2 regions of the Streptomyces sp. AM6-12 genome follow, and region 1 is predicted to be linked to the other one. Evidence: riboswitches for the same ligand, from Rfam matches in the RefSeq annotation. Region 1 holds a riboswitch; the other holds the start of a gene.
The links. Region 1 has a riboswitch for ZMP and ZTP ahead of ACE4Q9_RS12945 (glycine hydroxymethyltransferase). Riboswitches for the same ligand answer to the same signal wherever they lie in the genome.

Region 1 (13,912 bases):
GCATCGGGAACGGGCGGCCGGCGGCGGCCACCTTGCCGAGATGGGCCTCGACGGCGGGCAGCGCGGCGCGGTCCACCTCGGTCGGCGGCAGCAGGGTGACGTGGGTGGGGATGCCGTAGGCCGCGGCGTCGCCGAAGCCCGCGCGCCGCTCCTGGAGCAGGCTGCCGTGAGGCTCCGGAACCGCGATCGACACGCCGATCGTTACGGTCCCCACGTCGTCTCCTGTCGTCGCGTCCGTCGTCTGCTCGGCCGACTCGTACGGGCCTTCGGCTCCGACTGTACGGCTATGGATGTCCTGTGGGCAGGCGCAACGGAAGTGATGTGCAGCGCTCTGCCCACGTGGACGTGCGAACGGCCGTGCGCCGTCGCGCCGGTTCCGTGCCCCCCGGCGCGAACCGTGCCGTCCGGTGCTCCGGTCAGCGCCTCGGCCGGTGCTCCGGTCAGCGCTTCGCCGGGAGGAAGCCGACCCGGTCGTACGCCTGCGCGAGGGTCTCGGCGGCGACGGCGCGGGCCTTCTCGGCGCCCTTGGCGAGGATCGAGTCGAGCGTCTCGGCGTCGTCCAGGTACTGCTGGGTGCGCTCCCGGAACGGCGTCACGAACTCGACCATGACCTCGGCGAGGTCGGTCTTGAGTGCGCCGTACATCTTGCCCTCGTACTCCCGCTCCAGCTCGGGGACCGGCTTTCCGGTGAGGACGGAGTAGATGGTGAGCAGGTTGGAGACGCCCGGCTTGGCCTCCGCGTCGTAGCGGATGACGGTGTCGGTGTCGGTGACCGCGCTCTTGACCTTCTTGGCGGTGGTCTTCGGCTCGTCCAGGAGGTTGATCAGGCCCTTCGGCGTGGACGCCGACTTGCTCATCTTGACCGCCGGGTCCTGGAGGTCGTAGATCTTCGCCGTCTCCTTGAGGATGTACGGCGACGGGATCGTGAACGTCTGCCCGAAGCGGCCGTTGAAGCGCTCGGCCAGGTCGCGGGTCAGCTCGATGTGCTGGCGCTGGTCCTCGCCGACCGGCACCTGGTGGGCCTGGTACAGCAGGATGTCCGCGACCTGGAGGACCGGGTACGTGAACAGGCCGACCGAGGCGCGCTCGGCGCCCTGCTTGGCGGACTTGTCCTTGAACTGGGTCATCCGGCTGGCCTCGCCGAAGCCGGTCAGGCAGTTCATCACCCAGGCCAGCTCGGCGTGCTCGGGCACGTGGCTCTGCACGAACAGGGTGCAGCGCTCCGGGTCCAGACCGGCGGCGAGGAGCTGGGCGGCGGCGAGGCGGGTGTTGGCCCGCAGCTCCTTGGGGTCCTGGGGGACGGTGATCGCGTGCAGGTCGACGACCATGTAGAAGGCGTCGTGGGTCTCCTGGAGGGATACCCACTGGCGGACGGCGCCGAGGTAGTTCCCGAGGTGGAACGAGCCGGCGGTGGGCTGGATACCGGAGAGCACGCGGGGCTTTTCAGCGGGGGCCATGTGGCCCATTCTCTCATCGGCTGGGGGTGGGCTCGGCCCTGGGCGGCGGGGCCGCGTATCCGATACGGCCCCGCGCCTTCAGTGCATTGCCCTGACGGCGTTGATCAGCCCAGGTCGACTTCCGGGTACAGCGGGAAGCCCGCGACCAGGTCCGTCGCGCGCTGGGCGATCTCGGCGGAGACCTTTTCGTCCAGGACGTGGGCGGCCTTGCTCGGCGCGCCGGACTTGGTGGTGCCCGGCTCGGTCGTGGTCAGGACGCGGTCGATCAGGCCGGCCACCTCGTCCATCTCCGCCGTGCCGAGGCCGCGGGTGGTCAGGGCCGGGGTGCCGATGCGGATGCCGGAGGTGTACCAGGCGCCGTTCGGGTCGGCCGGGATGGCGTTGCGGTTGGTGACGATGCCGGAGTCCAGCAGGGCGGCCTCGGCCTGGCGGCCGGTGAGGCCGTAGGAGGTCGCCACGTCGATCAGGTTGAGGTGGTTGTCCGTGCCGCCGGTCACCAGGGTCGCGCCCCGGCGCATCAGGCCCTCGGCAAGGGCGCGGGAGTTGTCCACGATGCGCTGCGCGTAGTCCTGGAACGCGGGCTGCCGGGCCTCGGCCAGGGCGACCGCCTTCGCCGCCATGACGTGCGGCAGCGGACCGCCGAGGACCATCGGGCAGCCCCGGTCCACCTGGTCCTTGAGGGAGTCGTCGCACAGCACCATGCCGCCGCGCGGGCCGCGCAGCGACTTGTGGGTGGTGGTGGTGACGATCTGGGCGTGCGGCACCGGGTCGAAGTCGCCGGTGAGGACCTTGCCCGCGACGAGGCCGGCGAAGTGGGCCATGTCGACCATGAGGGTCGCGCCGACCTCGTCCGCGATCTCGCGCATGATCCGGAAGTTCACCAGGCGGGGGTACGCCGAGTAACCGGCCACGATGATCAGCGGCTTGAACTCGCGGGCCTGGGCGCGCAGCGCGTCGTAGTCGATGAGGCCGGTCGCGGGGTCGGTGCCGTAGGAGCGCTGGTCGAACATCTTTCCTGAGATGTTCGGGCGGAAGCCGTGGGTGAGGTGGCCGCCGGCGTCCAGGGACATGCCGAGCATCCGCTGGTTGCCGAAGGCCTGGCGCAGCTCGGCCCAGTCGGCGTCGGTGAGGTCGTTGACCTGGCGGGCGCCGGTCTTCGCCAGGAAGGGGGCCTCGACGCGGTCGGCGAGTACGGCCCAGAAGGCGACGAGGTTGGCGTCGATGCCGGAGTGCGGCTGGACGTAGGCGTGCCGGGCGCCGAAGAGTTCGCGCGCGTGCTCGGCGGCCAGGGACTCCACGGTGTCCACGTTGCGGCAGCCGGCGTAGAAGCGGCGGCCGACGGTGCCCTCGGCGTACTTGTCGCTGAACCAGTTGCCCATCGCGAGGAGGGTCGCCGGGGAGGCGTAGTTCTCGGAGGCGATCAGCTTGAGCATCGCGCGCTGGTCGGTGACCTCCTGGCCGATCGCGTCGGCGACGCGCGGCTCCACCGCGCGGATCACGTCGAGGGCGGCGCGGAAGGCGGTGGACTCGGTGGACAGGTGCTGCTCTGGCATGGGGACCTCCGGACGGGGTGCGTTTCGGCGTTCACGTTCGGCCCAGGCGCACGGCACTGTTTCCCGCGGGCCGCTCCCCGATGGTCCGTCCCATCCCTGCGCGCCAGTCACGGCCCGTGGCTCAGCGTACCGGCCGGGTGGAGGCGGGGAGATCCGGCGTCCACCATGCGGGCGAGGGGCGCCGGCCGCGGTGCTCAGAGGATCACATGGGGCAGGAAGCGGGCGTACTCGTCGGTGACGGGGCTCGCCGACTCGCGGATGCCGAGGCCCGCGGGCTCGTCGTCGATGACCCAGGCGCCGAGGACGACGTGGTTGCCGTCGAAGGCGGGCAAAGTCGCGAGCTGCTGGTAGCAGCAGGGGTCGGGGCGGACGGCGGGCGGGCCGCCCGGCGGGTGCAGGGTGATGCCCGCCCCCTCGCGGCCCAGCAGCGGCTTGGCGGCGTAGCCGGTGGTGGCGGCGAGGTCGCGGGGGCCGTCGAGGTGGGCGGGCAGCAGGTTCGGGTGGCCGGGGTACAGCTCCCACAGGATCGCCAGCAGGGCCTTGTTGCTCAGGAGCATCTTCCAGGCCGGCTCGATCCACAGGGTGCTGCCGGTGCTGCCGCCGTTGTCCAGGGTGTCCAGGACATGGCCGCCGAAGGCGTCGGTGGTGAGCCATTCCCAGGGGTAGAGCTTGAACAGGGCGCGGATGAACCGGAGCCGCTTGTCCACGAAGCGGCCGGAGAGGGTGTCCCAGCCGATCTCCTCCATGGTGAGCCAGTCGGTCGCGAGGCCCGCCTGCTCCGCGGTCTCCTTCAGGTAGGCGACCGTCATCAGGTCCTCGCCCAGCTCGTCGGCGGCGGAGTGCGCGAAGTGCAGGAGACTTCCGGGCGGGAGCAGCGCGGACTGTCTGCGCCAGGAGTCCACCAGGCGTTCGTGCAGCGAGTTCCACTGGTCGGCGCCGGGGAAGCGATCCTCCATCCAGAACCACTGCGGGGAGGCGGCCTCCACCAGGGAGGTGGGGGTGTCGGCGTTGTACTCCAGCAGCTTGGGCGGGCCCGTGCCGTCGTAGCGCAGGTCGAACCGGCCGTAGAAGGAGGGGAGTTCGGCCCGGCGGTGCCAGGACTCGGTGACGGCGGCGGCGACGGCGGGGTCGGTGATGCCGAGGTCGGCGAGGCGGCCCCGCGCCACGATGTGCTCCGCCGCCGCCAGGCACATGGCGTGCAGTTCGGCGACCGTCTCCTCCAGCGCCTCGATCTCGGGCAGCGAGAAGACGTAGTAGGCGCTCTCGTCCCAGTAGGGGCGCAGGCTTCCGTCGGGGTGGCGGGTGAGCGGGTAGACGAGGCCCTGCTCCTCGACGGTGCGCTGCCAGCCGGGGCGGGGGGTGGTGGTACGGCGTTCCATGCGGCGGTCCCGGTCAGCCGCCGGAGCTGTGCGAGCCGCCGCCGAAGCCGCCGCGGTGCACGCCGCCGGAGCCGGAGCCGTAGTGCGTCGAGGAGTGGTTCGTGGAGTGGCCCGTCGAGTGCCCGGAGCCGGTGCGGGGCTTGGTGAAGGAACCGCCGTCCACCCAGGAGCCCTTCGTCTTGCCGCCGTAGTACCAGGCGCCGTCGACCGCCGACTTGACCGCCTTGCAGTTCTTGCCGGAGACGACCTTGTAGCCCTTGGTGTAGCTGTAGCTGTTCCGGTCCACGCAGCGCTTGTCCGGCTCCGAGGAGCAGGCGGTGAGCGCGGCGGCCAGCAGGCCGACGCTGCCGAGGACCACCGTGCCGGAGCGCAGCCGTCGCCTGGTTTCGGCCATGTTCGTGTCTCCCCCGTGTGCGATGTGCGGTGCGGCAAGCCTAGAGAGGGGTGAGAGAACCGGCCAAGGGGGGTGAGCATGACAGGGTGGTGGCGGGGCTCCCTTAGAGTCCCTTTGTGCTCTTTGGAATGGTGTGCGCCCTTGGCGCGGCGGTCTGTTTCGGTACCGCGACGGTGTTGCAGGCGGTGGCGGCGCGACAGGCCGGTCCCGGTGGCGGCGGTGAGGCGGCGCTGCTGCTGCGGGCGTTGCGGCAGTGGCGGTACATCGCCGGGCTCGGGCTGGACGGGCTGGGCTTCCTGTTCCAGATCGCGGCACTGCGCTCGCTGCCGATCTACGCGGTCGGCGCCGCCCTCGCGGCCAGCCTCGCGGTGACGGCGGTGGTCGCGGCGCGGCTGCTGGGGGTGCGGCTGCGCGGCATGGAGTGGGGCGCGGTGGGGGTGGTGTGCGCCGGGCTCGCGATGCTGGGCCTCGCCTCCGGGCCGGAGGGCGGCAAGGCCGGTGCGGACACGCTGCGGTGGGTGATGCTCGGGGTGGGGGTCGGGCTGCTGCTGCTCGGGCTCGCGGGCGGGCGGCTGTCCGGGCGGGCGCGGGGGCTGGTGCTCGGGCTCGGCGCCGGGTTCGGGTTCGGGGTGGTCGAGGTGTCGGTCCGGCTGATCGACAGCCTCGCGCCCGCCACGCTGTTCACCAACCCGGCGGCGTACGCCCTGGTGTTCGGGGGCGGTGCCGCCTTCATGCTGCTGACCTCGGCCCTCCAGCGCGGCTCGGTCACCACGGCGACCGCCGGGATGGTGATCGGCGAGACGCTCGGCCCCGCGGCCATCGGCGTGGTCTGGCTCGGCGACCGCACCCGCGAGGGCATGGCCTGGCTGGCCGTGCTGGGCTTCGCGGTGGCCGTGGCCGGCGCCCTGGCCCTGGCCCGCTTCGGCGAGGCCCCGGCGACGGAGCCGGCGGAACAGGCCACCGAAGGCTGACGACCGCGGCGGACCTTGCCGAGCGGGCCGGTGACGGGGACCGGCGAGCGGGGCGCGGAAGGGTGACGGGCCGGTGCCGGGGACCGGCGAACGGGTCGGCGAAAGGCGGCGGGCCGGTGACGCGGGCCAGCGAGCGGGCCGATGGCGGGGACCCGCGAGTGGGCCGGTAACAGGGCCGGCGAGCGGGCCGCGGAAGGGTGACGGACCGGTACCGGGGACCGGCAAACCGGTCGGCGAAAGACGGCAGACCGGCGACGGGACCGCCGAGTGAGCCGGTGGCAGGGCCGGCGAGCGGGCCGGTGGCGGGGTCGGCGAGCGGGCCGGTGGCAGGGCCGGCGAGTGGGGCGCGGAAGGGGGCGGGCCGGTGGCGGGGACCGGCGAACGGGTCGGCGAAAGGCAACGCGGGCCGGTGGTGCGAGGGTTCTGGAAGACGAGGGACCGGCTGCGCCCCCCGCAGCGCAACCGGTCCGGGCACCATCCTGCGGTCTGCGGCCGTCGGTGACCAGGAAGCGGATTTTCAGGAACGTAGACTTCCGGTATTTGGCGGGCCGGTGAGGCGGCCCGCGCCGAGAGGGAGTGGGGATGGACCGGGATGCCCTGCGGTCGCTGCTGCGGCACAAGCGTTCGCTGATCGATCCCGTCGAGCTGGGCTGGCCCCGCCGTACCGGCCGAGGCCGGCGGTCCGCCGGGCTCTCGCAGGCCCAGGTGGCGCACGCGCTGTACGTCTCCGAGCGCACCTACGCCCAGTTGGAGCGGGGCGACATGCCCTCCCCCGCGTCCGAGTTCCTCGACGCGGTCGCCGGGGTGCTGCGCATGGCGGAGCCGGAGCGGTCCGCGCTGTACGTCTACGCGCTGGGCCACGAGCCGCCGGTCCCCATGAACCCGGAGGCCGGCACGCGGGTGGACCCGGCCTGGTTCACGGCGGTCCAGAGCATGTCCGGCGTGCCCTGCTACGTCAACGACGTGGCGTGGAACCTGCTCGCCTGGAACGACGACTTCCTGCGCATGTTCCCCCGACGGGAGGGCGCGCCACCGGAGTTGCCCGAGCGGAACGTGATGCGCTGGCTGCTGCTGCGCGAGGAGGCGCGCGAGCACCATCTGGTGGACTGGGAGCAGCGGTGGGCGGCACCGGTGGCGGCCCAGCTGCGGGCGGCGGTGGCGGCCCACCCGGACAACCCCGATCTGCGGCAGCTGGACGCGGAGGTGAACGACGACCCGGTGGTGGGGCCCGTCTACCGCCGGCACGACATCACGTACGTGCAGCAGGACGGGGACACCCGCCCGGTACGGCACGCGGGGCTCGCAGCCGGCCGCGCCGACCGGTGCTGCGCCGAACACGCCCCGTCCACGCGGGGCCTGGTGACCCTGTGCGCGGCGCAGCCGCTGGGTTCGCCGGGCGCCCGGTTCTTCTCCCTGGTCTTCCGCCCGGCGGCCCACTGAACCGCCGCCCCTTAGGGCAGCACCCTGCACAGTGCCTCCAGCGCGCCCGCCCACGCGCTGTCCGACGGCGTCCCGTACCCCACCACCAGCGCGTCCACCTGCTCGGCGACGGCCTCGGGATGGCGGTGGAAGGAGAGGCCGTGCAGGGCGAGGCCCTGCCAGGCGGCGGCCTGGACGACGGAGGACTCGGTGCCCGGCGGCAGCCGCAGCAGCGCGTGCAGACCGGCGGCGACCCCGGTGACCCGGACGGCGGGCACGCGTTCGGCGACGGCCGCGGCGAGGGCGTCACGGCGGCGCCGGTAGCGCAGCCGGGCGGCGCGGACCTGGCGGTCGTAGGCGCCGGAGGTGAGGAACTCGGCGAGGGTGAGCTGTTCGAGCACCCCCACGGTGTCGGCGTGCCCCTTGGCGGCGAGCACCTCCGAGACGAGGGCCGGCGGCAGCACCATCCAGCCCAGCCGGATACCGGGGGCGAGGGACTTGCTGGCGGTGCCGAGGTAGACGACCCGGTCGGGGTCGAGGCCCTGGAGGGCGCCGACGGGCTGGCGGTCGTAGCGGAACTCGCCGTCGTAGTCGTCCTCCAGGACCAGGGAGTCGGTGCGGCGGGCCCAGTCCACCACCGCGGTGCGCCGGTCGGGGTGCAGGGGCATGCCCATGGGGAACTGGTGGGCGGGGGTGAGGAGTACGGCGCCCTCGGTGGTCAACGGGCCCGGATCGGTGCCGAGTTCGTCCCAGGGCAGGGCGGGGGTGGCGAGCCCGGCGGCCTGGAGGAGGCCCCAGTAGGCGTCGAGGCCGTACGACTCGACGGCCACCGAGCGGGCCCCGCGGGCGCGCAGCACCGGGCCGAGGACGCGCAGGGCGTGCGAGAAGCCGGCGGTGACGACCAGGTTGCCGGGGTCGGCGCGGACGCCCCGGACGCGGGCGAGGTAGCCGGCGAGGGCGGTGCGCAGTTCGACGCGGCCGCGCGGATCGCCGTAGCCGAGCGCGTCGTTGGGGGCGGCGGCGAGGGCGCGGCGGGCGGCCCTGGCCCACTCGGCGCGCGGGAACGCGGCGAGGTCGGGGGTGCCGGGGACGAGGTTGTGGGTGGGCCGGGCCGGGGCGCGGGGCCGGCGGGCGGGGCCGCTCGGCGGGACCACGGTGCGTGCGGCGACGCGGGTGCCGGAGCCCTGCCGGGCGGTGAGCCAGCCCTCGGCGACCAGGTCGGCGTACGCCTCGGCGACGGTGTTGCGGGCGATGCCGAGATCGGCGGCGAGGGCCCGCGAGGAGGGCAGCCGGGTGCCGGGGGCGAGCCGGCCGGTGCGGACCGCGTCGCGCAGGGCGTCGGTCAGCCCCCGGCGCAGCCCGCCGGGGCCGGCCGGTTCCAGATGCAGGTCGACGCCCGAAGTGGCCCAGGATTCCGCCATGGAAATGGACCATACTCCTGGGCTGCCCCGCTTCTAGGTTGGAGGCATGACCACGGATGAGAAGACCGAGTACGCCCCCGAGCACGCCCCCCGTCTGAGCTGGAGCGAGCACGCTCCGGACGTGTACAAGGCGATGGTGCGGCTGGACATCGCCGCACGTCAGGGGCTGGACGCGAAGCTGCTGGAACTGGTGAAGATCCGCGCCTCGCAGCTGAACCACTGCGCGTTCTGCCTGGACATGCACACCAAGGACGCGCTCGCGGCCGGGGAGAGCGTGGAGCGGATCGTCCAGCTCGGCGCGTGGGAGGAGTCGCGGCACTTCTACACCGAGAAGGAGCTGGCGGCGATCGAGCTGACCGAGGCGATCACCGTGCTGACCGACGGCTTCGTGCCGGACGAGGTGTACGAGCGGGCCGCCAAGCAGTTCGAGGAGGCCGAGCTGACCCGGCTGATCGCCGCGATCACGGTGATCAACGCCTGGAACCGGTTCGGCGTCACCGCCCGGATGACGCCGGGCCACTACCAGCCGGGGCAGCACCAGTGAGCGATGGCGTCGAGGCGCTGCGCGCGCTGCACCTGGGGCGCCCGCCGGGTGACCCGCTGATCCTGCCCGGCCCGTGGGACGCGGCCAGCGCGCGGGCCTTCGCACAGGCGGGGTTCGAGGCGCTGGCCACGCCGAGCGCGGGGGTCGCCGCCGCGCTCGGGTACGCGGACGGCGAGACCCCGGCGGACGAGATGTTCGCGGCGATCGCGCGGATCACCCGCGCGGTGGACGTGCCGGTCACGGCGGACGTCGAGGACGGGTACGGGCTCGCGCCGGCGGAGCTGGTGGAGCGGCTGCTGGAGGCGGGCGCCGTCGGCTGCAACATCGAGGACTCCACCCGGGGCGCGCTGAAGGACCCGCGGGAGCACGCCGACTACCTGGCCCGGTTCTGCGCGGCCGCGGCGGGCCGGATCTTCCTCAACGCCCGCGTCGACACCTTCGCGCACGGCGACGGGGACCCCGATCGGGCCGTCGAGCAGGCCATCGACCGGGCCGCGTCGTACATCGCGGCGGGCGCCGAGTGCGCGTACCCGATTCTGGCCCCGGCGGCCGTACTGCCCGTGCTGCGGTCCGGGATCGAGGGCCCGCTGAACGCGCTGGCCCTCCTGGACGGGGACGGCCCCGCACCCGCCGCGCTCGGCGGGCTCGGGGCCACCCGGATCACCTTCGGACCACAGCTCCAGCGCCGGGCCACGGCCGCGGCGGCCGAACTCGCCACCGGGCTGCGCTAGCGGGCGCTCAGGACAGCCACTTCTTCCAGACGGCGGGGTGGCTGTCCACCCACTTCTCGGCCGCCGCGTCGGGGGACATCTTGTCCTGGGCGATCAGCAGCGAGACCTCGTTCTGGTCGTCGGTGGTCCAGCGGAACTTCTTCAGGAACTCCGCCGCCTTGCCGCCCGACTTCGCGAAGTCCGCGTTCAGGTACTTCTGGAGCGGGGTGCGCGGGTAGGCGCAGGCGATCTTCGCCGCGTCCGCGTCGCAGCCGTCCTTGTACGGCGGCAGCTTCACCTCCGTCATCGGGACCTTCTTGAACAGCCACTGCGGCGAGTACCAGTACGTCAGGAAGGGCTTCTTCTCCTTGGCGAACTGTTTCATCTGCGTGATCTGCGCGGCCTCGGAGCCGGCGAAGACGACCTGGTAGTCCAGCTTCAGGTTCCTCACCAGGGCCTTGTCGTTGGTGACGTAGGACGGGGAGCCGTCCATCAGCTGGCCCTTGCCGCCGCTCTCCGCGGTGCGGAAGAGGGAGGCGTACTTGTTGAGGTTGTGCCAGTCGGTGATGTCGGGGTGCTGTTTGGCGAGGTACGTGGGCACGAACCAGCCGATGTGCCCGGTCACCCCGAGATCACCGGCGCGGGCGATCGTCTTCTTGTCGTCGACGTAGCGCTTCTCCTGGTCGGGGTGGCCCCAGTCCTCCAGGATGGCGTCGACCCGGCCCTGGCTCAGCGCGTCCCACGCCGGCACCTCGTCCACCTGCACGGTGTCGACGCGGTAGCCCAGCTTGTGCTCCAGCAGGTACTGGGCGACGGCCACATTGGACTCGGCACCCACCCAGGACTGCACGGACAGCGTGACGCTCTTGCCGCCGCCGGTGTGCGCGAACGGGCTGGCCTGCTTGGTCATGTCGGCGGCGCCGCAGCCGGTGGTCAGGCCCAGCACGGCGAGCGCGACCGGAATGGTCGTGCGCAATCGGATCCGCATGTCAGGCTCCCTTCTTCGCGCGGCGCTCGGTCGGCTGCGTCACCCGGTCCAGCATCAGGCCCAGGCAGACGATGGCGGCACCGGCCACCAGACCGGTCGCCAGGTCGCCCTGGGCGAGGCCGAAGGCGACGTTGTAGCCGAGGGCGCCGCCGCCGACCAGACCGCCGATGATGACGACCGCGAGGACCAGGACCACGCCCTGGTTGACGGCCAGCAGCAACGAGCGGCGGGCGAGCGGCAGTTGGACCTGCCACAGCTGCTGCCGTCCGGTCGCGCCGAGCGAGCGCGCCGACTCCAGCGCCGCCGGGTCCACCTGGCGCAGGCCCTGCGTGGTGATGCGGACGACGGCGGGCAGCGCGTAGACGACGGCCGCGGCGACCGCGGGGGCGCGGCCGACGCCGAACAGGGCGACGACCGGGATCAGGTAGACGAACTGCGGCATCGTCTGGAAGACGTCCAGGACGGGGCGCAGGGCGCGCTCGACCCGGTCGCTGCGGGCGGCGGCGATGCCGGTGGCGAAGCCGAGCACCAGGGTGACGGCGACGGCGGCCAGCACCTGGGAGAGGGTGTCGAGGGAGGGCTCCCACACGCCGAGCACGCCGATCGCGGCCATGGCGAGCACGGCGGTCAGCGCGGTGCGCCAGGTGCCGATCAGCCAGGCGAGGGCGGCGACGATCAGCAGCACCGACCACCAGGGCAGCCACTGGAGTCCGTCGCGGATCGGGTCCAGCACCCAGGTGGTGAAGTGGCCCGCCCAGTCGGCGGTGCCGCCGATGACCGGGACGCCGGTGTAGAGGTGGCTGGTCATCCAGTCGACGGCGCGGTTGACCGGGGCGGCGATCTGCACGCTCCAGCCGTCCGGCCAGTCGAGGGCGCCGAGCAGGCGGGCGGCGAGGGCGGCGGCCGCGGTGACGGCGAGCGCGTACGGCCAGCCGATCGTCCGGGCCCCGTTCGTGCCGGCGCCGGCCGCGCCGGTCACCCGGTCCAGGACCACGGCGAGCAGCACGATCGGGATGCCGGCGGCGAGGGCCTGGCCGACGTCGACGGTGGACAGGGCCTGGTAGACGCGGTCACCGAGGCCGCCGGCGCCGATGACGGAGGCGATGACGGCCATGGAGAGCGCCATCATGATCGTCTGGTTGAGGCCCAGCAGGAGTTCCTTGCGGGCCAGCGGGATGCGGGCGGTCAGCAGCCGCTGGCGGCGGGTGGCACCGAGCGACTCCACGGCCTCCAGGACCTCGGGGTCGGCGCCGCGCAGGCCCAGCGCGGTGAGGCGGGCCATCGGCGGGGCGGCGTAGACGACGGTGGCGAGGACGGCCGCGGGGACGCCGATGCCGAAGACCAGGACGACGGGGAGGAGGTAGGCGAAGGCCGGGAGGACCTGCATCGTGTCCAGGACCGGGCGCAGGGCGCGGTCGAGGCGCGCGGAGAGACCGCCGGCCAGGCCGAGGGCGGTGCCGACGAGCACCGAGGCGAGGACGGCGGCGACCATCAGCGCGAGGGTCTGCATCGTCGGTTCCCACATGCCGAGGGCGCCGCAGGCGAGGAACGCGACGGCGGTGCCGGCGGCGAGGCGGGGGCCCGCGACGCGCCAGGCGACGAGGGCGCCCAGCGCGGTGACGCCCGGCCAGCCGAGGGCGAGGAGGGCGACGTAGACCGCGCGCACGGAGATGACGACGGCGTTGCTGATGTAGCCGAAGAAGTAGAGGAACAGGGGATGGGTGTCGCGGTTGTCGATGATCCAGTCGCTGGCGCTGGTCAGCGGCTTGGTGAGGCTGACCGTGAGGTGCTGGGGCCAGGCGTGGCCGTGCAGCACCGGCAGCAGGACGGCGGTGATCAGGGCGAGCAGCAGGAGCTTGCCGACGGCTCTGTTGCGCAGCACGGCGGGGGTCCTGGTGCGCAGGGCGGGGACGGTGAGGGCGGCCATCAGACGGCCTCCGGGGTGATCCGGGGGCCGGGCCTGGTCGCTTGCCCGCGCTTGCGGAGCGCCCCGGCCACCCGTGCCGCCCCCGCGGCACGACCGCCCGCGGCCGGGGCGGTGGGTACGCCGGCCACCACGCCGAGGAGGTGTTCGTGGTCGACCACGCCCAGGCACTTGCCGTCCGACATCACCCGCGCCGGTTCGCCGGCCCGGGCCACCGCCTCGATGGCTTCGGCGACCGTGGCGTCCGGGCGTACGGCGGGGCCGGCGCCGGTCTCGGCGGAGGAGGCGGGGCGCATGGCCGTACGGGCGGTCAGCACCTGCTCGCGCGGCACGTCCCGGACGAACTCGCGGACGTAGTCGTCCGCCGGGGAGCCGACGATCTCCTCGGGGGTGCCGAGCTGGACGACCCGGCCGTCGCGCATCAGGGCGATGCGGTCACCGAGCTTGAGGGCCTCGCTGAGGTCGTGGGTGATGAAGACCATCGTGCGGCCCTCCTCCTCGTGGAGGCGGGCGACCTCGTCCTGCATGTCCCGGCGGATGAGCGGGTCCAGGGCGCTGAACGGCTCGTCGAACAGCAGCACTTCGGGGTCGACGGCGAGCGCGCGGGCGAGACCGACGCGCTGGCGCTGGCCACCGGAGAGCTGGCCGGGGCGGCGGTGCTCCATGCCTTCGAGGCCGACCTTGGCGACGATCCGGGCGGCGCGCTCGCGGCGCTCGGCCTTGGCGACGCCCTGGATCTCCAGGCCGTAGGCCACGTTGTCGAGCACGCTGCGGTGCGGGAGCAGACCGAAGTGCTGGAAGACCATCGCGGCGCGGTGGCGGCGCAGTTCGCGCAGCCGGGACTTGTCCATGGCGCGTACGTCCTCGCCGTCGATGGCGATGGTGCCCGCGGTCGGCTCGATCAGCCGGGTCAGGCAGCGCACGAGGGTGGACTTGCCGGAGCCGGACAGGCCCATCACCACGAAGACCTCGCCCTTGCGGACGTCGAAGGAGACGTCGCGGACGGCGGCGGTGCAGCCGGTGCGGGCGCGCAGCTCGGCCGCGTCGAGGGTGCCCAGCTCGGGGTCGGCGGGGACGCGCTCCGGCTTGGGGCCGAAGACCTTCCACAGGCCGGAGACCGAGAAGACGGGGGCGTCGTCGGTGGTGGGGGGC
Region 2 (13,912 bases), 2.4 Mb from region 1:
CTGGGCCGGGTGGCGTACGCCGGGCCGGCGCTTTTCGCGCTCCAGGTGGCGCAGTACCGGCTGCTGCTCAGCTGGGGTGCCCGGCCCGATGTGCTGTTCGGGCTCGGAGCCGGGCGGATGGCCGCCGCGTACGCCGCCGGGGTCTTCTCGCTCGCGGACGCCTGCCACGCGGTCGGCACGCTGGCCCGGCTGCTGGACGGCGCCCCGGACGAGGCGGCGCCGCGGGCGCTGCGCGCCGCCTACGGCCGTACGCTCGCCACGCTCCACCCGAGCCCGCCGCGGCTGCCCCTCGTCTCCGATGTCACCGGCCGCCCGGTCGGCGCCGAGACCGCCGAGCCGGGGTTCTGGCTGCCGGGCTGGGTGACCCGGCGGTTCACGGACGTGGTCGCCGGGCTGCACCGGGACGGGGTGCGCACCTGGCTGGAGCTGGGCCCGGCGGACGCCCTGCTCCGGGCGCTCGCGGCCGGCCTGCCGCCCGGCACCGCCCCCGGCGCGGCGTACGCCGTGGCGCGGGACTGGGCGGTGCTGGGCACGGGCAGCGGGCCGCGACTGCGCGGCGCCCCGGCGTGACGCGTCGGTGCCGGGGGTGACGCCTCGGCTCCCGGCGTGGCCCCAGCCGCCGGCACCACGGGTCGGCCACCGGCGTCGCGCGTCGGGCTCAGCCGACGGCCGGCACCAGGCCCGTCACCGGCGCCACGATGTCGGTGACCTGGTGCAGCTCGCTGAGCTGTTCCAGCCGGCTGATCTGGTTGAGGGCCTTGAGCTGCTCGGAGGTCGAGGGCAGCTGCGCCCGCTGCTCGGCGGGGATGTTGCCGGTGGTGAGCGTGTCGAGCACGGTCATGGGGTTGATCTGCCCGGTGTGCGTGGCGCTCGCGTCGGCCGCGTTGGCGAGGGGTGCGGCCAGGCCCGTGACCCCCGCGGCAAGACCGAGGGCGGCGACGATACGGCGTGTTGAGATCATGCCCTCAGCAACGGCCGGGGCGCCCGGCCGGACACGGGTGGCGGCCCGCGCTCACTCGTGAGGCGGAGCCCGTCCCGTGCGCTTGCCGGGGGCGCCGGGCCGGGGGACGCTCGAAGACGGGGCCGTACGGTCCGTCGTGCGCCGGGCCGCGAGCGCCTGAAGGAGGTCACCATGGGCACCGCGACAGGCTCCGCCTTCGACATCGAGACACTGCGCCGGGGCATCGAGGGGAACACCGGGAACACGCTGCTGTCCCTGTACGCGGACGACGCGGAGATCCGCATCGTCGACCGTGACAGCCAGCCCAGCCACCCGAAGATCGTGCACGGTCGCGGCGAGATCGCTGAGATGCTCGACGACATCTACCGCCGCGACATGATCCACAAGCTGGACCGGTGTGTGGTGCAGGGCGACCACGCCGCGTTCACCGAGTCCTGCCAGTACGGGGACGGCACCCGCGTCCTCGCCGAGTCGATGATCACCTTGCGGGACGGGAAGATCGCCGAGCAGATCCTGATCCAGGCATGGGACGAGTAGCCAGGAGGTTCGCGCGGGTCCAGGTCAGCTCCCGGCTGACCTGGACTTTCTCGGCCCGCGCGGGGGTGGGCCGGGCGCGGCCCCGGCGCCGCGGGCCGGTCTCGGGGGTGGGTGGCCCGGTGACGACGGCGGTGGTGCGGTCGGTGCTGAGGGTGGTGCGGGGGCGTCCGCGGGTCGCGGTGCCGCGGACGCCGCGGGTCCGGCTGGTGCGGCACGGACGGACGCGCTGAGCCACACCGGTCCAGCTGAGCCAACCCGGCCCAGGGCGCCGGGACTTGAGGGCGGGCACGCGGGTCGTGACGGCATCGGCGTACGCGGCCCGGCGCCCGGTCCTCGGCCTCGTACGCCCCTCGGTTACGCTGTACCCGGCCGTGACTGGCGCTGAGGTGGAGTACCACCGGGGAGCGGTCCATCGTGGTTGCCGCGCGCCTGGGCGAGTCGAATCGATCCAGCTCAGGAGTGTGCCGCATGACCCAGGCCCGTCTCATGGACGGAACCGCCCTCGCCCGTCGCATCGTCGGGGACACCGCGCGCAGGGCGGCGGAACTCACCACGCGGACCGGTGTCACGCCGTGTCTCGCGACCGTGCTGGTCGGCGAGGACCCGGCGTCCGTGACGTACGTGCGGATGAAGCAGAACCGCTGCCGCAAGGCCGGCATCACCTCCCGGCACGTGGCCCTGCCCGCGCACACGAGCACCACCGAACTGGTGGGCACACTGCGGGGGTTGTCGGCCGATCCGGCGGTGCACGGAATCCTGCTCCAGCACCCGGTGGGCGAGCACATCGACGAGCGGGCGGCGTTCGAGGCGATCGCGCCCGAGAAGGACGTCGACGGGGTCACCTTCGCCTCCTTCGCCACCATGAGCTTCGGCCTGCCGGGCTTCGTGTCCTGCACGCCGGGCGGCATCCTGCGGCTGCTGGACGAGTACGGCGTCGATCCGGCCGGCAAGCGGGCCGTGGTGGTGGGCCGCAGCGCGATCCTCGGCAAGCCGGTGGGCATGCTGCTGCTGGCCAGGGACGCGACGGTGACGTACTGCCACTCGCGCACCCGTGATCTGTCGGCGGCGGTCCGCGAGGCCGACATCGTCGTCGCCGCGGTCGGCCGGCCCCGGCTGCTGCGGGGCCAGGACATCAAGCCCGGCGCGATCGTGATCGACGCGGGCTACAACGCCGGGAACGTCGGCGACGTCGACTTCGACTCGGCCGTAGAACGGGCCTCGCTGATCACCCCGGTGCCGGGCGGCGTCGGCCCGATGACGATCGCCACGCTACTGGAACAGACGGTGACGGCGGCGGAAACTGCCGCAGGGGGGCGTGCGGCGGCCTGACGGAAGGGGACGGGCCGGTCACAGCCGGCCGCGTGACCGCGAGACCCGGCCGCGCGCCGGTCGTACGCGGTTTGCCTGTAAGGGAGTTGACCACCCGGTCGATGCGGGCGCCCCGTAAGGGGCTTGACCGCCCGGTCGTACGCGGCCGCCCCGTAAGGGGCTTGACCGCCCAGTCGTACGCGATCGCCCCGTACGGTGCATGACCGCCCGGCCGTACGCGGCCGCCCCGTACGGGACTTCACCGCCCGGTCGCACTCGGCTCCGCGGTCCACGGCTCGGCCCTACCGGTCGTACTCGGCTCCGCCTGACGGGAGTTGGCCGTACCGGCTGCGCGCGGCGGGAGCCGGCCGCACCCGCCCTGCCCCGCGCTCCCGCCCCGGCTCCCCGCTCCCCCGCTCACCCCTCCGCCAGCACCATCCTGAACCTCGCGTTCCCGGCCATCATCTTCCGGTACGCCGCGTCCGCCTCCGTCAGCGGGACCTTCTCCGTCATCGGACGGATGCCGTGCAGGACGCTGAAGGCCATGGTGTCCTCGATGTCCCGCGAGGTCCCGGAGGGGTGGCCGCGGACCACGCGGGCGGCCATCAGGAGTTGGTTCGGGTTGATGCCGAGGGGGGCGATGTCCGCGCCGATGACGACCAGTTCGCCGCGGTGGCCCAGGCCGTCCACCGTGGCGGCGATGGCCTCGGAGTTGCCGGCGGTGGCGAGGACGACCTTGGCGCCGCCGAGGGACTGGAGCGCCTCGGCGACCGGCGTCGCGGCGGTGCTGTCGATGTAGTGGTGGGCGCCGAGCTGCTTGGCGAAGTCGGCCTTCTGGGGGCCGCGGGCGATCGCGACCGTCTCGAAGCCCATCGCGGCCGCGTACTGCACGCCGAGGTGCCCGAGCCCGCCCAGGCCGAGCACCGCGACCAGGTCGCCGGGCCGCCCCGCGCTGCGCCGCAGCCCGTTGAAGGTGGTGACACCCGCGCAGGCCATCGGCCCCGCGTCGCTCGCGGCGAGCGCGTCCGGGATCCGGGCCAGGGCGTCGACGGGCGCGACCACCTGCTCGCCGAAGCCGCCGTCGTAGGCCCAGCCCGGCACCTTGAGGCGCTCGCACACGATGAAGTCGCCCTCGCGGCAGGCCCGGCAGTAGCCGCAGCTCCCGCCGAACCAGCCCACGGCCACCCGGTCGCCGACCTGCCAGCCGCGGTCGGCCGCCCCCTCTCCCAATTCCGCGATCCGCCCGGCGATCTCGTGTCCGGGTACCTCGGGGAAGGTGATGCCGGGCACCGCGGCGCTGACGAAGAGCGCGTCGCTGTGGCAGACGCCGCACGCCTCGACGGCGATCCGCACATGTCCGGGGCCGGGACTCGGCATCTCCCGCTCAGCCAGCTCGAACGTGCCGTTCGCGGCGGTCACTTGGGCGACTCGATAGCTACTCATGGATCTCTCCGCGGAAGGGTCTCGCGAGCGACGGGCAAGGGTACGGCGGCCCGCCCGTTTCCCAGCAGACCAGTTCCCGCCGGATTCCGCGCGCCGAAGGCGTGGTTACCCCGGGCGACGACCCATTACGCTCCGTGCACATCGGAGCGCCCCTCGCCAGGCGATGGGTTAACCCTCAACAAATTCGGGCCGCAGCGGCCGTAGCGCTCGCCGGGCCCGCACCCCAGTCATAGAGTGACCTACATCACGCCGGACCGGCTGATAGTCGACTCCTGCCCGCACGGTCTGGAGGGCGCATGACCCACATCAAGGTGACCGTGGACGGCACGGTCTACGAGGACGACGTGGAGCCCCGGCTGCTCCTCGCCCACTATCTGCGCGACCGCCTCGGACTGACCGGCACCCCGATCGGCTGCGACACCTCCAGCTGCGGGGCGTGCACGGTCGACCTGGACGGCGCGACCGTCAAGAGCTGCTCGGTGCTGGCCGTCCAGGCGGACGGCTCCGCGGTGACGACCGTGCAGGGGCTGGCGAGGGACGGCGAGTGGACGGCGCTCCAGCGCGCGTTCCACGAGCAGCACGGTCTTCAGTGCGGCTACTGCACCCCCGGCATGATCATGGCGGCGCGGGACCTCCTGCGGGAGAACCCGCACCCCACCTCCGGGGAGGTGCGCGACGCCCTGGAGGGCAATCTCTGCCGCTGCACCGGTTACCAGAACATCGTCCGCGCGGTGCTCGCCGCCGCCGGACAGGAGGACGGCGCGGGGGCGCGGGCCGAGACCCCGTCCGGAGCGCAGATCGGCGAGGAGGTCGGGGCATGACCGATCAGGCCGTGGCGGGCGGGGTCGGCGCGGGGCGGGAGGTCGGCCGGTCCCGGCTGCGCAAGGAGGACGCCCGGCTGCTCACCGGGCAGACCACCTGGACCGACAACATCCAGGTCGCCGGGCTGCTGCACCTGGCCATCCTGCGCAGTCCGATGGCGCACGCCCGTATCACCCGTGTCGATGTCGCGCCGGCGCTCGAACGCCCCGGTGTGCTCGCCGCGTTCAGCGGCGCGGACCTCGCCGAAGGGCTCGGCTCGCTGCCCTGCGCGTGGCCGGTGACCGAGGACATCGTGCTGCCCGACCATCCGCCGATCGCGGTGGAGGAGGTCCGCTACGCGGGCGACCCGGTGGCGGTCGTCGTGGCGCGCGACCGGTACGCGGCGGCCGACGCGCTGGAGGCCGTCGAGGTCGACTACGAGCCGCTGCCCCCGGTCCTCGACCTGGAGGCGGCGCTCGCCGAGGGCGCCCCGCTGGTCCACGCCGACAAGGGCACCAACCGCTGCTACACCTGGCCGCTGGCCGCCGGCGAGAGCTTCGAGGCGGTGCGCGGGCGCGCCGAGGTGACGGTGAAGCGGCGCTACCACCAGCAGCGGCTCATCCCCAACGCGATGGAACCGCGCGCGGTCGTGGTCACCCCGCTCGCCGCCTCCGGCGAGTACACCGTGTACTCGGCCACCCAGATCCCGCACATCCTGCGGATCATGCTCGCCACGGTCACCGGCATCCCGGAGCACAAACTGCGGGTGATCGCCCCGGACGTCGGCGGCGGCTTCGGCTCCAAGCTCCAGGTGTACGGCGAGGAGGCCCTGGCCCTCGCGGTCGCGCGCAGGCTGGGGCGGCCGGTGAAGTGGAGCGAGTCCCGCTCCGAGGGCTATCTCGCCACCCACCACGGGCGCGGCATGATCCAGGACATCGAGGTCGCGGCCACCCGCGAGGGCCGGCTGCTCGGCCTGAAGGTGGACCTGATCGCGGACATGGGCGCCTATCTGATGCTGGTCACACCGGGCATCCCGATCCTGGGCGCGTTCATGTACCCGGCGATCTACAAGATGGACTCCTACGAGTTCACCTGCACCGGTGTCTTCACGACGCGGACGCCCACCGACGCCTACCGGGGCGCCGGCCGTCCGGAGGCGACGTTCGCGATCGAGCGGATCATGGACGAGCTGGCCGCCGAACTGGGAGTGGACCCGGTGGAGTTGCGGCGCCGCAACTGGATCCGGCACGAGGAGTTCCCGTACACCACGATCGCCGGGCTGACCTACGACAGCGGCGACTACGAGGCGGCCACCGCGAAGGCGCTCGACCTGTTCGGCTACGACGCGCTCCGCGCCGAGCAGCGTGAGCGCGCCGAGCGCGGTGATCCGGTGCGCCTGGGCATCGGCGTGTCGACGTTCACGGAGATGTGCGGCCTGGCGCCGAGCCGGGTGCTGCGCGACCTGAGGTACGGCGCGGGCGGCTGGGAGGCGGCGAGCATCCGGATGCTGCCCACCGGCAAGGTCGAGGTGGTCACCGGGACCAGCCCGCACGGGCAGGGACACGAGACCTGCTGGAGCCAGATCGCGGCGGACGTGCTCGGCGTGCCGTTCGAGGACGTCGAGGTGCTGCACGGCGACACCAAGTCCTCCCCGCAGGGCATGGACACCTACGGTTCGCGGTCACTGGCCGTGGGCGGCGAGGCCGTGCACCGGGCGGCGACCACGGTGGTCGGCAAGGCGCGCAAGGTGGCCGCGCATCTGCTGGAGGCGAGCGAGCAGGACCTGGAGTTCCGGGAGGGCGTCTTCTCCGTGAAGGGCTCCCCGGAGGCGCGCAAGTCCATCCAGGAGATCGCCTTCGAGGCGTTCACCAACCACGATCTGCCCGACGGGGTGGAACCCTCCATCAACGCCGAGCACGTGGTCGACCCGGAGAACTTCTCCTTCCCGCACGGCACCCATCTGTGCGCGGTCGAGGTCGACACGGAGACCGGGCGGACGCGGATCAGGTCGTACGTCTGTGTGGACGACGTCGGCCAGGTGGTCAATCCGATGATCGTGGAGGGTCAGGTGCACGGCGGGCTGGCGCAGGGCATCGCGCAGGCGCTGTACGAGGAGGCCGTCTACGACGACGAGGGCAACCTGGTCTCCGGCAGCATGGCCGACTATCTCGTGCCCTCGGCTCCCGATCTGCCGGAGTTCGTGACCGACCGGACCGAGACCCCCGCGGCGTCCAACGCGCTCGGGGTGAAGGGGGTCGGCGAGGCCGGGACGATCGCGTCGACGCCCGCCGTGGTCAACGCCGTCGTGGACGCGCTGCGGCCGCTGGGCGTCCACGACGTACGGATGCCCTGCACCCCGGAGCGGGTGTGGCGCGCGGTGAGGGAGGCGACGGCATGATTCCCCCGGCGTTCGAGTACGCCCGCCCGAAGACCGTCGAGGAGGCGGTACGGCTGCTCGGTGAGGCGGGCGACGAGGCGAAGGTGCTGGCCGGCGGGCAGAGCCTGCTACCGCTGCTGCGACTGCGCCTCGCCTTCCCCGAACTCGTGGTGGACGTGGGGCGGATCCCTGGACTCGCGGGGGTGCGCGAGGACGGCGACACCCTGGTGATCGGCGCGCTCACCACCCACCACGGCGTGATCCGCGATCCGCTGGTGCGCCGCCACGCGGGCCTGCTGGCGGCCGCCACGGCGACCGTCGCCGATCCGGCGGTACGGCACCGGGGCACGCTCGGCGGCTCGCTGGCGCACGCCGACCCGGCCGGCGATCTGCCCGCGGTCGCGCTGGCGCTGGACGCCGAACTGGTCGCGGCGGGCCCGGACGGCCGACGCGCCATCCCGGCACGGGAGTTCTTCGTCGGCTATCTCCAGACGGCGCTCTCCCCGGACGAGTTGCTGGTCGAGGTGCGGCTGCCGAAGGCGGACGGCTGGGGTTTCCACTACGAGAAGTTCCAGCGGGTGGCGCAGTCCTGGGCGATCGTCGGGATCGCGGCCATGGTGCGCCGGGAGGACGGGCACATCGCCGAGGCGCGGGTCGGCCTGACCAACATGGGCGCGACCCCGCTGCGGGCGAGAGCGGCGGAGGCGGCGCTGGCCGGTGCGGACGGGCCGGACGCGGTGGCGCGGGCCGCGCGGTCGGTGGCCGAGGGCACCCAGCCGGGGCAGGACGCCTCGGCCGCACCCGACTACCGGGCGCATCTGGCACAGGTGCTGACCAGGCGGGCGGTGCTGACCGCCGCCGGGATGGGGTGAGCGCCGATCACCGGGATGGAGGGCCCGGACCAGGTGCGGGCCCGCCTGGAGGAGACGGGGTACCTCGTCGACGAGGGACTGGCCGTCACCTGCTACCTGGCGCTGAGACTGCACCGGCCGCTGTTCTGCGAGGGCGACGCGGGCGTCGGCAAGACCGCGCTCGCCGCCGCCCTCGCCGAGGCGCTCGGCGCGCCGCTGATCCGGTTGCAGTGCCATGAGGGCATCGACGCCTCGCAGGCCCTGTACGACTGGGACTTCCCGCGTCAGCTGCTGCATCTGCGCGCGGCGGAGGCGGCCGGGGTCCGGGACGCGGAGCGGCTGGAGGGCGAGCTGTACGACCGGCGGTTCCTCGTCGCCCGGCCGCTGCTTCAGGCCCTCCAGACACAGCCGTCGGTGCTGCTGGTGGACGAGATCGACCGGGCCGACGACGAGTTCGAGGCGTTCCTGCTGGAGCTGCTGTCCGAGTACGCGGTGACGATCCCGGAACTGGGCACGCTGCGGGCCGAGGTGCCGCCGGTGGTCGTCCTCACCTCCAACCGGACCCGTGAGGTGCACGACGCGCTGAAGCGACGGTGCCTGTACCACTGGTTCGACCATCCTGGCTTCGCCCGCGAACTGGCCATCGTGCGCCGTCGGTTGCCGTCGGTGTCGGTGCGGCTCGCCGAGCAGGTGACGGCACTCGTCCAGGCGTTGCGCGGTGCGGACCTGGTGAAACCGCCGGGTGTCGCGGAGACCATCGACTGGGCCGAGGCGCTGGCCGCCCTGGGCGCGAACGAGGTCGACGCGGAACTCGCCGTCTCCACGCTGGGTTCGGTCCTGAAGTACCGGGAGGACACGGACCGGGCGCGAGGGCTCGACCTGGCGGCGGTGCTGGCGGCGCGGGGCGGGTGAGCGGTATGGCCGGCGGCGGACAGGAGGACACGCCGGAGATTGGGGTCGCGGGCGCCGGGCTCGCCGGGGCGGATGCCGTACTGCTCGGCTTCGTACGGGCGTTGCGGGCGGCGGGGGTCGAGGCGAGCACCGAGCGGGTGTACGCCTTCCTGCGGGCCGTGTCCGTGCTGCGGCCCGGAGTACGGGCGGATGTGCGCGTGGCGGGGCGGGCGACGCTGTGCGGTTCCCCGGACGACCTGGAGCGTTACGAGCGGGTGTTCGCCGCCTACTTCGGTCACGCCGACGGGTCCACCTCCCTGCCGACCGTCCGCGCCCCTGCCCCGCCCCGGCCCCGGCTGCGCGCGCGTGACGCGGCGAGCGGTGGCCGTGCCGGGGGCGAACGCGATCCGATGGGCCCGCCCGCCGCGGTGCTGGCCAGCTCCACCGAGGTGCTGCGGCACCGTGACATCGCCGCGCTGGACGCCGCCGAGCGCGCCCAACTCCACCGTCTGCTGGCGGCATTCGCGCTGCGCGGCGAGGCCCGGCGCTCCGCGCGGCGGCGCCCCGCGCGGCGCGGGGCGGTGGATCCCCGCCGTACCGTGCGCGAACTGCTGCGGCGCGGCGGCGAACCGGCCCGGCTACGCCGGCACGCCCGGGTGGACCGGCCGCGCCGGGTGGTGCTGCTGGTGGATGTGAGCGGTTCGATGGCGCCGTACGCGGACGCGCTGCTGCGCTTCGCCCACGCGGCGGCGCGGGGCGGCCGTACGGAGGTCTTCACGATCGGCACGCGCCTGACCCGGGTGACCCGCGAACTGTCCCCGCGGGACCCGGACACGGCGATGGCGGCGGTCGCGGCGGCGGTGCCCGACTGGCGGGGCGGCACCCGGCTGGGCGAGCTGCTGCGCGAGTTCCTGAACCGCTGGGGGCAGCGGGGCATGGCGCGCGGCGCGGTCGTCGTGCTGCTCTCCGACGGCTGGGAGCGCGACGATCCCGCGCTGCTGGGCGCCCAGATGCGCCGACTGCACGCACTGGCCCACCGGGTGATCTGGGCCAACCCCCGCAAGGCGCGGCCGGGTTACGCGCCGACGGCCGCGGGGATGGCGGCGGCACTGCCGAGCGTGGACGCGTTCGTGACGGGACACAGCCTGGCGGCCCTGGAACGGCTCGCGGCGGTGGTGCGCGGGGCGGAGGCCGATGAGGTCCCGGGGAGGGAGGGCGGCTTGGGTCCGGCGGCGGGGGCCGGGCGTTGATTCCTTCGACCGCACGCCGTACTACCGTCGCGGCAGCCGGTGCAGGGTCACCTCGGTGAGCGTCCCGGCCGCCGCCTCGGCCGTCATATAGGTGCAGTACGGCTGGCGGCGGCGGTCGGTCGGCGAGCCGGGGTTGAGCAGGCGCAGGCCGCCGGGGGCGGTGGTGTCCCAGGGGATGTGGCTGTGCCCGAACACCAGCACGTCGAGGTCGGGGAAGCGCGCGGCGCAGCGGGCCTCGCGGCCCTGCGCGGACCCGGTCTCGTGCACCACCCCGAAGCGCAGCCCGCCCAGTTCGGCGTACGCCACCTCGGGCAGCCGCGCGCGCAGTTCGGGCCCGTCGTTGTTGCCGTACACCCCGATCAGCCGGCGGCTGCGGTGCTCCAGCAGATCGAGGGTGGCCGTGTCCACCCAGTCCCCGGCGTGCACCACCGCGTCCGCGCGCGGGAGTTCGTCCAGCAGCTCGTCCGGGAGCCGCTTGGCGCGCTTGGGCAGATGGGTGTCGGAGACGAGCAGGAGACGCACGGTCTCGGCCTAGGCCGCGGAGCGGGTCAGGCGGCGGAGGCCCGCGACGGCGGCGAGGGCCGCCGCGCCCGCGCCGAGGGCCGTGCCGGCGGGGTGCCGCACCAGGGCTTCCTGCCAGGAGTGGGCGTGCGCGCTGTCGTCGAACGCGCCGTGGGCGCCCCGGTCGGCGGCGGGGTCACGGTCGACGGGGGTGAAGAGGTTGTCCTCGCCGGTGGGCGGGATGCGCGTCGTCTGCTGGGAGCCGTAACCGGTGCGGGCCAGGTAGCGGTCGAGGAGGGCCGGGAAGAGGCGGTTCGCCCAGATGGTGGCGACGGTGGAGGCCCCGATGTAGTACTGCTTGCGGCGGGGGTGATCGGCCGCGTACACGACGCCGCGGGCGGCGACCTCCGGCTGGTAGATCGGCGGGACCGGCATGGGGTGGCGGTCCAGGCGGGAACGGACCCAGTCGAACTGCGGGGTGTTCACGGCGGGCATCTGGGCGATGGTGACGCGCACCCGGCTGCCGCGGTGCAGGAGTTCGGTGCGCAGCGAGGAGGTGAAGCCGTTGATGGCGTGCTTGGCGCCGCAGTACGCCGATTGCAGCGGGATCGAGCGTTCGCCGAGCGCGGAGCCGACCTGCACGATGGTGCCCCGGTCGCGCGGCAGCATCCGGGCGAGGGCGGCGCGGGTGCCGTTGACGAAGCCCAGATAGGTCACCTCGGTGATGCGCTTGTACTCGTCCGGGGTGATCTCGTCGAAGGGCCCGAACACGGAGGCGAAGGCGCAGTTGATCCAGACGTCGATGGGTCCGAACTCCCGCTCGGTGGCTGCCGCGACGGCCTCCGCCTGGGCCGGGTCGGCCATGTCGGCGGGCTGGACGAGGGGGCGGCCGCCGAGCGCCGCGACCTCGTCGGCGGCTGCCGCTAGGCCGCCCTCGCCGCGTGCGACCAGGACGACATTGGCCCCGCGCCGGCCGTAGCGGCGGGCGGTGGCGCGGCCGATCCCGGCGCTGGCGCCGGTGATCACGACGGTCGTAGGCATGGCGTTCGACTCCCTTTCCTTGTCGGTGGATTCACTTCACCCGGTACGGCTCCGCACGCTCCGTCGCGAGGGACAGTCCCAGTCCGGGTGCCCCGTCGGCGCCCGGAGTGACGGTTCCGCCGCTCGGGTCCAGGACGCCGTCGAAGATCAGCCGCTCGATGCGGACGTGGTCGTGGAACCACTCCAGATGGCGCAGTCCCGGCGCCGCGGCGGCGGCGTGGGCGTGGGCGGCCGGCGCGCAGTGGCCGGAGATGTCGATGCCGTGCGCGTGGGCGAGCGCGGCGGCGCGCAGCCAGACGGTGATGCCGCCGCAGCGGGTGACGTCGGCCTGGAGGCAGTCGACGGCCCCGGCGTCGATCAGGTGCGCGAAGTACGGGAGCGTGTAGCCGTATTCACCGGCCGTGACGTCCATCGGGAGCCGGTGGCGCAGATCGGCGAGGGTGGCGAGGTGGTCGGAGGAGACGGGCTCCTCGAACCAGGTGACGCCCGCCGCGGCGAGGGGGCCTGCGAGGCGCCGGGCCTGGCCGCCGGTGTAGGCGCCGTTGGCGTCGACGTACAGCTCCGCCGCGTCGCCGATGGTGGCTCGGGCCCGGTCGACACGTTCGAGGTCGCGATCGGTACGGCGGCCCCAGGACTCCCCGATCTTGATCTTCACGCGGGGGATGCCCGACTCCTGCGTCCAGTCGCGGAGTTGGCGGTCCTGCCGCTCGGCGTCGTAGGTGGTGAAGCCGCCGCTGCCGTAGACGGGCACCTCGTCGCGGGCGGCGCCGAGCAGGTGGACGAGGGGCAGGCCGAGGAGGCGGGCCTTGAGGTCCCACAGGGCGATGTCCACGGCGGAGATCGCCTGCGCGGCCACGCCGGGCAGTCCGGCGTTGCGCACGGCCCGCAGCATCTCCTCGTTGGCGCGCGGTACATCGAAGGCCGGGCGGCCGGTGACGGTGCCGGCGAGCACCTCGCGCACCAGGTCGGCGGTGGCGGCGGGCGCGTAGGTGTAGCCGAGTCCGGTGGTGGTGCCGCTGCGGGTGGTGACCAGGACGAGGGTGGTGCGGTCCCAGGCGAGGGTGCCGTCCGCCTCGGGCGTGTCGGTGGGCACGGTGTAGACGGCGGTGTCGAGGGCGTCGATGGTCGGCCGGTCGCTCATGCGGGCTCCTCAGGCGCGGCGCCGCAGCAGGCGCCGGGCGAGCGCGGCGCCCGCGGGCAGGGCGACGGCAGCGGGCAGGGCGGCGGCGGTCGCCCAGCGGGCGGTGCGGGACGGCGGGGACGGGCGGTCGGCGAGGCGCTCGGGCTGTTCGCTCGGCAGGTTGCCGTCGAGGGCGAGCGCCAGAGCCTCGGCGAGGTGCAGCGCGCGCCGGCCGGTGCCGCCCTCCTCGATCTGGGTGCGGCAGCTGAACCCGTCGGCGAGGACCAGGCTGTCGGGCGCGGCGCCCCGCACCGCGGGCAGCACCCCCTGTTCGGCGACGGCCATCGAGACCTCGTGGTGGCCGCGTTCGAAGCCGAAGTTCCCGGCCAGCCCGCAGCAGCCCTCGTCGAGGACGTCAGCGTCGAGGTGGGCGCGCCGCATGAGTTCGCGGTCGGCGTCGTCCTTGAGGACGGCATGCTGGTGGCAGTGGGTCTGTACGACGGCCTGGCGGGCGAGTCCGGGCGGCTGCCAGCTGTCCGGGGCGTGGTGGACGAGCTGTTCGGCGAAGGTGCGGAACTGCCCGGCGAGACGCTGGACGTCCTGGTCGGCGGGGAGCAGTTCGGGGGCGTCGGAGCGGAAGACGGCGGCGCAGGAGGGTTCGAGCCCGATCACCGGGGTGCCGGCCTCCAGATAGGGCGCGAGCACGCCGAGGGTGCGCCGCAACACCCGTTTGGCGGTGTCGAGTTGGCCGGTGGAGATCCAGGTCAGGCCGCAGCACACCGGTTCGGTGGGGACGGCGACCCGGAATCCGGCGTCCTCCAGGACACGGAC

Region 2: linked by a shared signal. The riboswitch ahead of ACE4Q9_RS02305 (bifunctional 5,10-methylenetetrahydrofolate dehydrogenase/5,10-methenyltetrahydrofolate cyclohydrolase) and the one ahead of ACE4Q9_RS12945 (glycine hydroxymethyltransferase) in region 1 are both predicted to bind ZMP and ZTP.

What each region holds. Positions count from the first base shown of each region.
Region 1 is NZ_JBIQWN010000001.1:2,893,716-2,907,627, forward strand. It holds gene ACE4Q9_RS12935 (2'-5' RNA ligase family protein) at 1-214, opposite strand, end outside; gene trpS (tryptophan--tRNA ligase) at 441-1,457, opposite strand; gene ACE4Q9_RS12945 (glycine hydroxymethyltransferase) at 1,562-3,010, opposite strand; ZMP/ZTP riboswitch at 3,044-3,131, opposite strand; gene ACE4Q9_RS12950 (glutathionylspermidine synthase family protein) at 3,205-4,389, opposite strand; gene ACE4Q9_RS12955 (hypothetical protein) at 4,403-4,783, opposite strand; gene ACE4Q9_RS12960 (DMT family transporter) at 4,912-5,754, shown strand; gene ACE4Q9_RS12965 (helix-turn-helix domain-containing protein) at 6,337-7,194, shown strand; gene ACE4Q9_RS12970 (PLP-dependent aminotransferase family protein) at 7,206-8,594, opposite strand; gene ACE4Q9_RS12975 (carboxymuconolactone decarboxylase family protein) at 8,641-9,138, shown strand; gene ACE4Q9_RS12980 (isocitrate lyase/phosphoenolpyruvate mutase family protein) at 9,135-9,869, shown strand; gene ACE4Q9_RS12985 (ABC transporter substrate-binding protein) at 9,877-10,836, opposite strand; gene ACE4Q9_RS12990 (ABC transporter permease) at 10,838-12,763, opposite strand; gene ACE4Q9_RS12995 (glycine betaine/L-proline ABC transporter ATP-binding protein) at 12,763-13,912, opposite strand, start outside.
Region 2 is NZ_JBIQWN010000001.1:539,244-553,155, forward strand. It holds gene ACE4Q9_RS02290 (acyltransferase domain-containing protein) at 1-570, shown strand, start outside; gene ACE4Q9_RS02295 (hypothetical protein) at 659-961, opposite strand; gene ACE4Q9_RS02300 (nuclear transport factor 2 family protein) at 1,133-1,498, shown strand; ZMP/ZTP riboswitch at 1,860-1,940, shown strand; gene ACE4Q9_RS02305 (bifunctional 5,10-methylenetetrahydrofolate dehydrogenase/5,10-methenyltetrahydrofolate cyclohydrolase) at 1,967-2,827, shown strand; gene ACE4Q9_RS02310 (alcohol dehydrogenase catalytic domain-containing protein) at 3,224-4,249, opposite strand; gene ACE4Q9_RS02315 ((2Fe-2S)-binding protein) at 4,546-5,070, shown strand; gene ACE4Q9_RS02320 (xanthine dehydrogenase family protein molybdopterin-binding subunit) at 5,067-7,448, shown strand; gene ACE4Q9_RS02325 (FAD binding domain-containing protein) at 7,445-8,299, shown strand; gene ACE4Q9_RS02330 (AAA family ATPase) at 8,315-9,190, shown strand; gene ACE4Q9_RS02335 (VWA domain-containing protein) at 9,196-10,419, shown strand; gene ACE4Q9_RS02340 (metallophosphoesterase family protein) at 10,441-10,941, opposite strand; gene ACE4Q9_RS02345 (SDR family oxidoreductase) at 10,951-11,961, opposite strand; gene ACE4Q9_RS02350 (enolase C-terminal domain-like protein) at 11,993-13,102, opposite strand; gene ACE4Q9_RS02355 (FAD-binding and (Fe-S)-binding domain-containing protein) at 13,112-13,912, opposite strand, start outside.